2 linked regions of the Spirosoma rhododendri genome follow. Each later gene encodes a partner of the first gene's protein in a complex. Links are inferred from orthologs where the notes say so. Each region holds a gene or a part of one and is shown on either strand. Other genes may lie near its edges.

Evidence for each region. Proteins that work in one complex are often made in the same cells at the same time.
Region 2: the proteins of secA (region 1) and secY are in contact, whole or in part, in a crystal structure (PDB 3DIN), measured with the Thermotoga maritima proteins. The link is inferred for Spirosoma rhododendri from one-to-one orthologs. Residues at the interface, in WP_004082002.1 of Thermotoga maritima: Glu261, Ala262, Arg263, Lys300, Ala301, Arg302, Thr303, Ile304, Ile305, Leu323, Tyr324, Asp325, Pro326, Val329, Ser330, Tyr333, Ile336, Lys340, Phe345, Val349, Glu363, Phe364, Tyr374, Ser375, Gly376, Gly377, Glu393, Ile395, Thr482, Ser483; in WP_004081795.1 of Thermotoga maritima: Glu108, Gly109, Glu110, Glu111, Ala236, Glu237, Arg238, Arg239, Ile240, Thr241, Ile242, Gln243, Tyr244, Ala245, Arg246, Arg247, Val248, Thr249, Gly250, Arg251, Arg252, Val253, Tyr254, Gly256, Ala257, Ser258, Thr259, Tyr260, Leu261, Pro262.

The regions. Positions count from the first base shown.
Region 1 is NZ_CP051677.1:1,916,199-1,925,337, reverse strand. What follows is about bases 2,965-6,945. They hold secA (preprotein translocase subunit SecA), read left to right. Parts: upstream 2,965-3,355; coding sequence 3,356-6,745; downstream 6,746-6,945. Other genes in these bases: HH216_RS07930 (DUF922 domain-containing protein), read left to right, coding at 6,821-6,945; HH216_RS07940 (SLBB domain-containing protein), read right to left, coding at 2,965-3,103. In the rest of the region: HH216_RS07945 (GNVR domain-containing protein), read right to left, coding at 1-683; more of HH216_RS07940, read right to left, coding at 698-2,964; more of HH216_RS07930, read left to right, coding at 6,946-7,903; HH216_RS07925 (glycosyltransferase), read left to right, coding at 7,922-9,067. UniProt on the Escherichia coli protein: Required for protein export, interacts with the SecYEG preprotein conducting channel.
Region 2 is NZ_CP051677.1:2,091,476-2,094,425, reverse strand. It holds secY (preprotein translocase subunit SecY), read right to left. Parts: upstream 2,161-2,950; coding sequence 841-2,160; downstream 1-840. Other genes in the region: rpmD (50S ribosomal protein L30), read right to left, coding at 2,764-2,943; rplO (50S ribosomal protein L15), read right to left, coding at 2,191-2,667; map (type I methionyl aminopeptidase), read right to left, coding at 1-834. UniProt on the Escherichia coli protein: The central subunit of the protein translocation channel SecYEG. Consists of two halves formed by TMs 1-5 and 6-10.

The DNA of each region.
Region 1 (9,139 bases):
GACTTCTCCGTGCGGTAGGTTGTGATGTAATTGGTAAGGTAATTCAGGGAGTTCTGTGCCGTCGTTGCAGCAATAACGGCTTCAGGCTCAGTAGCCGATATTGTCAGAATACCCGTCTTTTTGTCGTAAGTCCCGGTCACGGTCGCCAAAACTCCTTTTATATTGTCGTTCTGCTCCTTTGTCAGTTCGATGAGCTGCGGGTTCACCGGCAGCTTCACCGACTGTTCATCAGCCTTATCGGTCGCGAACAACGTGCCAAGCCAGCTTTTACCCGTTTCGTCCATATAAGCCGACAGGGGGAGTTGCTTCTTCAGCTTAGCCGAAGAAACGGGCTGCTTTAGAAGATACAGCGCAAACGGAATACTTTGCAGCACATTAGGATACAGATCAGGCCGGATGGCATCCTGACCGCTCAGGTTATCAATGTTGATTCCCGCAAGTCCTGCTAATGAACCCAAACCACCCAGACTACCGGATCCCTTCGCCTGTATCTCCGGCATCACGGAAACCTGCGCAGTGTAAACGTTCGGTTTGGAGAAGGCGTAGAGAGCACCGAGAAATAACCCGATCAGTGCACCCACAAGAATGCGTCGCCGGTTGTCCCGAAAAAACCCGATGATGTCCGCTACGCTGACCTCAATCGCGTCTTCGTCTTTGCGCTGATAATTTTCTGTTACAGACATAATAGGTTAGTCTTTTATCGGAGTAACAGATTGGCCAGAGCGATAGAAACGGTCGTCAGCAGCGAGAGTATACCTATTCGTTCAGCCGGACTTAGTCGGTTCTGGTCCAATGGCTTAAACGGTACGATAACGGTTGAACCCGGCTCTACTCTTGGTCGGGAGCGGAAGAAGAGAAAATGATGCGTGCGATCTTTTCGGCCATTCGGATAGATAACATAGGCTTTGCCGCCACGGGCATTGTCGGTGATTCCACCCGCTTCGCTGATGTAGTCGTTGAAGTCGTAACTGCTTTTGTAACTGGTCACCGATGGATTTAATACAGCTCCCTGTATGTCGACAGTTTCCGAACGGCGGGGAATATACAATGTATCTCCGCCTTTGAGCAGCAAGTTACTCTCGGCCGTACTGTCGTTCAGAATCGTTTGCAGGTCGTTGCCGATGATCTCGCCCTTACGAATATACTGCGCTCCCGACAGATAGGCTTCGGGTCTGAGACCACCCGCCCGCCGAATCAGGTCGGAGATGCGCTCGCGCCGGGTAACGATGGCGTAATTACCTGGCTGCATAATTTCTCCATAGACATTGACCTGTCGCTGTGCTTCATAGTTAGCCGACGTTCTGACGTAGACAATATCGAAGGGTTCCAACTTGAAGCCGTAAGCAGGACTACCCGGCACAATCCGCAAATTCGGGTCAATGGCAAACTGGTACTTTTCCAGATTGGTCGTTCGGATACCCGCCGAATCGCTGCGGATGCGCCGGGCCACTTCGATCAGATTAGGTTTGGCTCCTTCCTGAAAGCCGCCAGCCTGGGCGATCAGATCACCTATGCCCATATTATTGATAAAATCGATCGTATCCGGCTTGTTGATTGCCCCTTCTATAGTAACGTAATACCGCTCGCGCAGGTCACGGATCGACAGGATAGTGATGCTATCCTGCCGGAGCAGAGGCACATCGTTTTCTTCACCGCGCATCAGCTTACCCAGATCAAACGAAATACTTTCGACGTCCATATCCGGCCGTTCGCGGATGATAATGGCGCGATTCATAAACGCATCTTTCTGAAGACCATCGGCCCGACGGATGAGTTGCTTAACCGTTTCCAGGCCGGGTTCGAGAGCATAATCGCCCGGACGCATGACAGCACCGGCAATCTGAACCCGGTTTTCGTAACGGTTAAGAATCCGCCCGACGATGTACCGATCACCGGGTTTTGGAACGAACTGCCCAATCTCTTCTTCAGAAATAGTGGTGATCCGCCGTTCGCGCGACGTGTTCCGACGCAACGTGATCGACGCCCGATAGGCTTCATCGGAAAAGCCACCTGCGAAGCCAAGTACAGTTTTCAGCGTCTCGCCGGGCAGCACCTCGAAAATAGCCGGACGCCGGACTTCACCCGTCATCGTGACGTGGGTATCATAATCAGCTACCCGGATCACGTCCTGATCCTGCAACCGAACGTTATCGCGCTGATCGGCGCGCAGGATAAAATCGTAGAGGTCGATCGTACGTACCACCCGATTACCACGGATGACGTTTATCTTACGGAAGGAGCCTGTTTCAGGATTCGGTCCACCCGCAAGGTACAGCGCGTTAAACGCCGATCCCAGTGAAGAGATCGTATAGGTACCCGGTCGAACGACTTCGCCTACAATAGTCACGCGGATACTACGAATATTGGTCAGAGCGACGTTGGCGGTAGTTCCGCTACCCGGTACACCCAACCCCTGATACCCTGCTTTCCGCAGCCGGGCAATGATTCGTTGCTCAGCCTGCTCAATGCTCAGTCCAGCAACGTAAATTGGGGTAATGTTCGGTACTTTAACGGTTCCCTCGGGTGATACTTTTAACTGAAAATTATCAGATGCAGCACCGGCAATGTCGATACTGATTTCATCGTCGGGGCCAACAACGTAATTCCGGGGAGTGGCAATACGGAGGTTTGGCTCGAACGAAAGGCTGGCATTCTCGAAAAGCGATGCCCCGAACACCTTCAATCGCTTCGTGGTATCGCGCTGACGGTTTGTGTCCAGCGAATCGTAGCGCTGCGACAGATCGCCGGGTAATGTCCGACCGGTAGTAGTTCCCGACTGCGTATTGCCAGTAATACCCGTCTGACTGGTGGGGCGACTTCCCTGTGAACGGATGGTGTTTATTCGCTTGCGCATCTTGGCAATGTCGTCGAGCGTGTAGCCCTGCGACATGGCCGCCTGCTCAATCTGAAACTCATTAAGTCCACTCGATTGCGCCCGCCGATAGAACTCAGCAACCTGTTCGTCACTTAGTTGATCGACGCGTGATGGCGTTTTCTGTTGTGCGTATACGTCCGTAACCGCAACAAGCACGAAACAGGTAGTCGCAACACGCAGATACTGGACAAAAAGTGTAAAGAATGACAATTTGTCGGTAGTAAACATGAATGGTGGCCCTTGGGCCTAAAATTGATTTACAAAAGTAATGGATTACACCCGAAACGTGCTAGCCCGTGGATAAGGTATGCCGGTGCAACCCGTGGTTTTGCGGTAGTACGGGCTTTATCCACTACTTTTGTGCCAAAATTAATTGACTATCAGACACGGTCAGGAACTCTTTTTTGCCGTTCTGAACGTTATAATGTGTGCGGTTATGCCGTGCCGACAACTGACTTTTTGACTAACGACTCAAATTAAATGATCAACCTGATCGCTAAATTCTTTGGTACCAAGTCGCAGCGGGACATCAAAGAACTACTTCCTTACGTCGAGAAGGTCAACGCCGAATTTGTCCGGCTGAAAGACATTTCCAACGACGAACTGCGCCAGGCATCAGCTGAGCTGAAAGCGCAGATTGCCGACGAATTGGCGGGCATCGATAACCAGCTCGCTGACCTGAACGAACAGGCATCCCATCCCGACGTTGACGTCAATGAGAAGGAGCGGCTGTTCAACCAGATCGACAAACTCGAAGCGGATCGGAACACTGAACTCGAACGGGTATTGCTCGACATTCTGCCTCGCGCATTCGCGGTGGTGAAGGAAACCGCCCGGCGTTACTCAACCAATGAGCAGCTGACCGTGACGGCCAACGACTTCGACCGGGAGATTGCTACCCGCAAGAAAAACGTCGTGATCGACGGTGGGCTGGCACACTGGGCCAATCAGTGGGATGCTGCCGGTACGCCCATCAAATGGGACATGGTTCACTACGACGTACAGATCATCGGTGGCGTCGTGCTGCACCAGGGCAAAATTGCCGAGATGGCAACAGGTGAGGGTAAAACGCTGGTCGCTACGTTTCCGGCGTTTCTGAACGGTCTGGCCGGGCGTGGCGTCCATATCGTGACGGTCAACGATTATCTCGCTAAACGTGACTCGGAGTGGATGGCTCCGCTGTTCGAGTTTCACGGCATGCGCGTCGACTGTATCGACAAGCACCAGCCCAACTCACCCCAGCGGAAGCAGGCTTACCTCGCCGACATTACCTACGGTACCAACAACGAATTCGGTTTCGACTATCTGCGCGACAACATGGCTCGCGAAACGGGCGAATTGGTGCAGCGCAAGCACCATTACGCCATGGTCGATGAGGTCGACTCGGTACTGATCGACGATGCCCGGACCCCCCTTATCATCAGTGGCCCGGTGCCACGTGGCGATGAGCAGGATTATATCGAACTGAAGCCGCGCGTGGCTCGGGTAGTGGAAGCACAGCGCAAACTGGTGTACGATTACCTCAACGACGCCAAGAAAAAGATTGCGGCTGGTGATGAAAAAGAAGGCGGCTTGTCGCTGTTCCGGGCCTACCGGGGTCTGCCCAAGCACAAGCCGCTGATTAAATACCTCAGCGAAACGGGTAACAAGGCCCTATTACAAAAAACGGAGTCGATCTATCTGGCCGAGAACCAAAAGTTGATGCCCGAAGCTGATGCACCCCTGTACTTCACGATCGACGAGCGGAACAACAGCATCGATCTGACCGAGAAAGGAATTGACTACATCACGGGCTCGGGTGAAGATCCGAACTTCTTTATTCTGCCCGACCTGTCGATTGACCTGAACGTCATCGACAAGAGTGGTGAACTTACCGAGCCGGAGAAAATTCTGCACAAAGAAGGGGTAGTGCGCGATTACGCCGTTAAAACGCAGCGTATCAACACGGTCAACCAGCTTCTGAAAGCGTATTGTTTGTTTGAACGTGATACCGAATACGTCATCATGGACGGTAAGGTAAAAATCGTCGATGAGCAAACGGGCCGGATCATGGAAGGTCGCCGGTGGTCAGACGGGCTGCACCAGGCCGTTGAAGCCAAAGAAAACGTTAAGGTTGAAGACGCAACGCAGACCTACGCGACGGTAACGCTCCAGAACTATTTCCGGATGTACCACAAGCGTGCGGGTATGACCGGTACGGCTGAGACGGAAGCATCGGAGTTCTGGCAGATTTACAAGATGGACGTGGTTGTTATCCCGACCAATCGCTCGATCAGCCGCCAGGATGAAGAGGACAAAGTGTACCGCTCGGTGCGCGAGAAGTACAACGCCGTTGTCGACGAGATAACCACCCTGGTCGAAAAAGGCCGTCCGGTACTGGTCGGTACAACGTCAGTCGAGAACTCCGAACTGCTGAGCCGACTGCTGACCCTTCGTAAGGTGCAACACCAGGTACTCAACGCCAAGTACCACCAGCGCGAAGCCGAGATCGTTTCGTCGGCGGGTCAGCCGGGAACGGTAACGATCGCGACAAACATGGCTGGCCGTGGTACCGACATCAAGCTGACTCCCGAATCGAAAGCAGCGGGTGGTCTGGCGATCATCGGCACCGAGCGGCACGAGTCGCGCCGGGTCGACCGGCAGTTGCGTGGTCGGGCTGGTCGTCAGGGTGACCCCGGTACGTCGCAGTTCTTTGTCTCGTTGGAAGATAGCCTGATGCGTTTGTTCGGTTCCGACCGGATTGCGAAAGTTATGGACCGGATGGGTCTGGAAGAAGGCGAGGTCATTCAGCACTCGATGATTACTAAATCAATCGAACGGGCGCAGAAGAAAGTCGAAGAAAACAACTTCGGCATTCGGAAGCGGCTGCTGGAATACGACGACGTGATGAACTACCAGCGTGAAGCGATCTACAAACGTAGGCGAAACGCGCTGTTCGGCGATCGCCTGCCGCTCGACATCGCCAATACGATGTATGACGTGGTGGAAGAAACCGTCATTAACGCCGAAGGCAACATCGACGAAATCAACCTGCAACTGCTGACGACGCTAGGGCTGGAGTCGCAACTGACCGAAAGCGAGTTTAACCGGATGAAAAAGCCGGACGTCGTCCGCCATCTATACAACCAGGCTGAAGCGCAGTATGCGGAGAAAAACCAGGCCATTGCCGACAAAGCGCTGCCCGTACTGACGCAGGTACTGGACGAGCAGGGACACATGATCCGCAATATCGTGGTGCCCTTTACAGACGGCATGCACGAGTTACAAATCGTGGCCGATCTGCGCAAAGCCGTCGAGGGTGGCGGACGCGATCTGGTGATGGAGATGGAAAAAGCCGTGACGCTGTCGGTGATCGACCAGGAATGGAAAGAGCACCTGCGCGAAATGGATGACTTGAAGCAGTCGGTACAAAACGCCGTATTCGAGCAGAAAGACCCCCTGCTGGTTTACAAGTTTGAGTCGGTCGAGCTGTTCAAACGCTTCCTGAACAAGGTTAACTTCGATACGATCAGCTTCCTGACCAAAGCCGATATTCCGGCGCAGCAGGAAGCCGAGATCCACGAAGAAATTCGGCAGGCGCCGACCAATCAGCGTCCGGCACCGCAGCCAGAACTACACACAAATCAGGAGGATTTCGAAGACGATCACCTCGCGACGGGCCCCGAAGAATATGCCCGGCGGATGGCGGAGAACAACGCAATGGGAGCTGGTGCTCCACCAATGCCTCCGCAGGTACCCACCCGCGTGATGAAAGTCGACCGGAACGCCCGCGTCAGCGTGCAGTATGCCGATGGGTCGGTGAAGCGCGACGTGAAGTTCAAAACGGTTGAAAACGATGTCGTCAGCGGTAAGGCAATGCTGATCGAGTAGCGGCTAAAGCCCTTGTAAAAATGCCCATCGGATGGTAAATTCGATGGGCATTTTTTGGTTAATGGCCCCGCTACGATGCTCTCCTTACTTTCGTTTTTCTGGCTGTTCATCGAGTTATTTTCTGCCAATGCTGTCGATCCAATCCGGCTTCAGCCTGCGCAGCTACCCTTTACACCAACCGGTTTCTATATCAGCACCGTTACGGATCAGCGCACCGAACGCGGCCCAGCCATCCGGCTCGTCGTGGCCCCCGATCAGTCGGCGCAGGCGGTTGATCTGGCGGGCGGCCTGACGGGGGGTATCCGTGAATTCGTTAATAGATCGCTCCGAAACGACCAGAAACTACGCCCGATTGCGATGCGGCTGGTGCAGTTCAAACTCACTGAGACATCATCGGGTAATCGTGTATCGGGACAGTTTGCCGCGACGATCGCCTTTGATCTGATCGGTAAGAACGACGACGATTCCGAAATTAGCACCCGACTAACGACCTACCGGGGCGGTGCCAGCTACACGCGGCCAATGGGGCAGACGGCGGTCGTAGAACAGACAATCCGGCAATCGCTGACGGCATCGCTACGGAGCCTGAACGAATACATGAAGCGGGAAATCGACCGCAACGAAAAACTAGCGACTACCCTGCGCGTCGAGTTTGCCGACGATGCGCGCAGCACCGACGACGATACGGTACACTACAACCCCGACCGGCCGCTCAGCTGGGCTGACTTTCAGGCCCGGCCCCGCTCGGGCAGTCATTATGCCGCCGAGGTGTTTACCAGTTTTGCCTACGAAGGCCGCAGCACCGTCGAACATGGCACTATTACTGCTCATCTGCTGGTGAAGGCATATATGCTGAAGCACTCGTCGTGGGTGCGGGATGTAGCCCTGAATGCGTATTCGCTCAACCACGAGCAGCGGCATTTCGACATCGCCAAGCTGATTGCCGAACGGTTCAAGCGCAAGCTGACGCCCGAAACACTGACGCTGGCGGATTACAACAGCGAGATTCAGTACCAGTTTATCGAATCGTTTCGCGACATGAATAAGCTACAGGAGCAGTACGACCGCGAAACGCAGCACGGCATCAATCAGGCGGCACAGGCGTTCTGGAACCAGAAAATCGACGCCGAACTGCGTAGCTATGGCCTTGCCCGCTAAGCCGACGCCCTTTGTTCAATGAAGAAAACGCGTATTCTGCACGTCAGCACCGCCCACCCCCCCACCGATCCCCGGCTGATAAACCGGGTGATACCGAGTCTGACCGCCGATTACGACCTGATTGCCCTGCTTCCTGCCGTACCGAAAACAGAGGGGCCTGCCAATGCCCGAACAATCTGGCTTCCTTACTCCCAGCGCTTGCCAGTTCGGTTACTTCTGGCTCATCCGCTGGTGCTGTACTACGCCCTTCGGCTGCGCCCGTCGCTGCTCCATATTTACGACCCCGAACTCCTGCCGGTATCCCGGCTGATTCAGTGGCTGCTGGGCATTCCGGTGATGTACGAAGTGCATGAGAATCTGTACCGGAAACTGGATCAGAAACGGCGATTGCAGGGTAACTGGCTGGTGCAACAGTTTCTCCGTTTCGACGCGATGGCGCAACGGCATTTCCACCTCATCTTCACCGAACACGGCTACCTCGACACCTACAAGAACATGCGCCATCCCTCGGTGGTCGTTTACAATTACCCCGAACTAGCATTTCTGGACACGTTTCGACGTCCTTATATGCCCAATCCGGTAGCTCCTGAATTTTTTTACATCGGCCTGATCAGCTTCGAGCGGGCGTTCGACACGCTGGTAGCTGCACTGGCCCGGTTGAAAAATCAGGTTTCCTCATTCACGGTGCATCTGTTTGGTCGACAAACGTTTAGTGATGATGCCATGACACAGCTTCCCGGCTTCGATGCGGTACACGATAACTTGCGGTTTTACGGCTACACCCGGCAGGCAGACGCGTTGCCTACGGCGGCCCACGCAACAGCGGGGCTGGCGCTACTCAAACCAGTCGGCGATTACCCTGAATCCTATCCAACAAAGCTTTTCGAATACATGGCACTGGGACTACCGGTCATCACTGCCAATTTTCCGCTGTATCGGGCAATTGTCGACAAACATCGGTGCGGTTTATGTGTGGATGCAACGGATGCCAACCAGATCGCTCAGGCGTTGCAGTATCTGATCAAGCACCCCGATGATGCCCGATTAATGGGCGAACGGGGTCGACGGGCAGTGGAACTTGAGTACAACTGGGAAAGCGAAGCGCAAAAGCTGCGCGCGTTTTACAGGACAGTTTTACAACCGCATCGACCCAACAAAGTATAATTTTTTGACGTTAAATTATAGCAATGAGAACATAGTATGGTATTGTTCTAATGAGCAATACCATACTTTCCC
Region 2 (2,950 bases), 170 kb from region 1 along the record:
TGCCATCATTTCCTGAGTATCAACCATGAGACTCGTGTTGGCTGTCACCGATTCGATGTACTCGAACGTGGTTAGTATTTCCGCTTTGCCTTTCCGAACCGCAACTGTGTGTTCAAAATGCGCCGAAGGTTTCCGATCGACGGTCCGAATTGTCCACCCGTCACGTTCCTGAATGATGCCTTTCTTACCAAAGTTGACCATCGGCTCAATGGCCAGAATCATACCTTCGTGCAGCTTAGGTCCTTGTCCCCTCTTACCATAGTTAGGCACTTCCGGTGCTTCGTGCAAGTTTTGACCTACACCATGACCGACAAGCTCGCGGACAACTGAATACCCAAATTTCTCAGCGTAAGTCTGCACAGCGTAGCCAATGTCGCCGACTCGGTTCCCCTCTATCGCTTTTTCTATACCAGCGTACAGGGATTCTTTTGTTCGGGAAAGCAGCCGTCGCGTTGCAGCAGAAACGTTTCCTACCGGATAAGTGTAAGCACTATCACTGTGAAAACCGTTCAGTTTTACTCCGCCGTCAATCGTGATAATATCCCCGTCCTTCAGTTCGTAGCGACCAGGAATACCGTGCACAACAACATCGTTTACCGATATACACAGCGAAGCCGGAAATTTATTGTACCCGAGGAACGATGGCGAGCCGCCGTTATCCTTAATGAACGTTTCGGCAACCTTGTCAAGTTCCTTGGTCGTCACACCTGGCCGAATGAGCTTGGCTACTTCGGCATGTGCTTTTCCCAAGACTCGAGCGCTGATTTTTATCAGTTCGATTTCCTCATCGGTTCTGATATAAATCACTTTATCTTTTTTGTCCGAACCGGCCATAATTCATCAGGCGACAGCAGCCGTCTCATTAGCACGTCCCTGTACACGACCAGACTTCATCAGCCCTTCGTAACGACGCATAAGCAAATAACTCTCTACCTGTTGCAGCGTGTCGAGCACTACACCCACCATGATCAGCAGCGATGTACCACCGAAAAACTGAGCAAAGCCACTCGTCATACCAAGCAAGTTGGCAATCGCTGGTAGGATGGCTACAATAGCCAGCATGATAGCGCCGGGCAACGTAATCCGATCGAGTACCGTACCAATGTATTCCGATGTTTGAAAACCAGGCTTTACACCGGGAATGAAACCACCGCTACGCTTCATGTCATCAGCGATCTGCGTCGGGTTGACTGAGATAGCTGTGTAGAAGAACGTGAACACAATGATTAGTACTGCGAACAGAATGTTATACTGCCACGACGTGTAGCTGCTGAATGCATTCTGAACACCGGCAGCGAAGTCGCTCTTTTCCGCGAAAAGCTGGGCCACGTATCCGGGAATAAACATCAGCGCCTGCGCAAAGATGATCGGCATTACACCAGCCGCGTTTAGCTTCAACGGCAGGTATTGACGTTGTCCACCCACGACTTTATTTCCAATCACCTGCTTCGCATACTGAATCGGAATCCGGCGAACGGCCTGTGTCAGAACAACGGCACCCATGATAACAAAATACAGGGCGACCATTTCCAGCACAAAAATCAGCAGACCGGCCGTGCCGCGCGACTGTTGCTCACCAATTATGGCACCTGGAAGTCGGGACACGATACCGATCATGATGATCATCGAAATACCATTGCCGATGCCCTTATCGGTGATCCGCTCACCCAACCACATACAAAAGATTGTACCTGACGTCAGAATGAACAGCGACGAAATGGTGAACAAGCCACGATCGATAAACAGCGCATCCTGAGGAATTGTCGTCCGCACGTACGTCAGTGCCTGTACCGCAGTGACTACAATTGTCAGCACCCGGGTTATCTGATTCAACCGCTTGCGCCCCGACTCTCCTTCCTTCTGCATCTTCTGGAAGTATGGCAGTGCCAGCGTTAGCAGCTGAATAGCAATTGACGCCGAGATGTACGGCATAATGCCGAGTGCGAAAATCGACGCTTTACTGAATGCTCCGCCCAGGAATGTATCAAGCAGACCAAGCAGCCCTTGCGGATTCAGGTTTAGTTTGCTAGGGTCGACACCAGGCAGAACAATAGCAGAACCGAGACGAAACGCCGTTATAAACAACAGCGTGTTGAGGATTCGACTCCGCAACTCGTCAATTGCAAAAATATTCTTAAACGTACTGATCAGTCGGTTCATACGATTCAACGGCTTATGCCGCCCTCACAACTAGTTCGCGGCTTCCTCTTTAGCTTCTTTAACAGGTACCACTACCTTGCCGCCCGCTTTCTCAATAGCGTCTTTTGCGCTGGCTGAGAAGGCATGTGCGTGAATTTCTACAGCTGACGTGATCTCGCCACGGCTAAGAATCTTCACAAGGTCGTTCTTTGCTACCAGACCGTGCTCCATCAGGAAGTTCAGGTCTACTACGGTAGCATTTGTTTCACTAACTAGCGTCTGGATCGAATCCAGGTTCAGAGGCTTGTACTCGACGCGGTTGATGTTCTTGAAGCCGAACTTCGGTACCCGACGCTGAAGTGGCATCTGACCGCCTTCAAAGTGGGTTTTACGGCTGTAACCTGAGCGCGACTGCGCTCCTTTGTGACCACGGGTAGACGTACCGCCCATCCCCGAGCCTTGTCCGCGTCCGACTCGCTTGCGCTCTTTGACGGAACCTTTTGCCGGTCTAAGGTTGCTTAGATTCATTGGAGTTGTTAATAAAAAAGATGATTCTTTTGGCTCTCGGTGCATCTACGCTTGGCGCGTACTGAACCTGCAAAACCAAAAGAATCGCAAAGGTACTTAAATTTCTTCAATCTTCACCAAGTGTTGTACCTTGGTGAGCGTGCCTTTTAGTGAATCATTCAACTCACGTTCAACACTCCGGTTGATTTTACCCAGGCCAAGCGACTTGATCGCGTTTTTCTGGGTCTGCGGCCGCTTGATCGTGCTGCTGACCTGCGTAATGCGTACTCGTGCCATGTCTTTG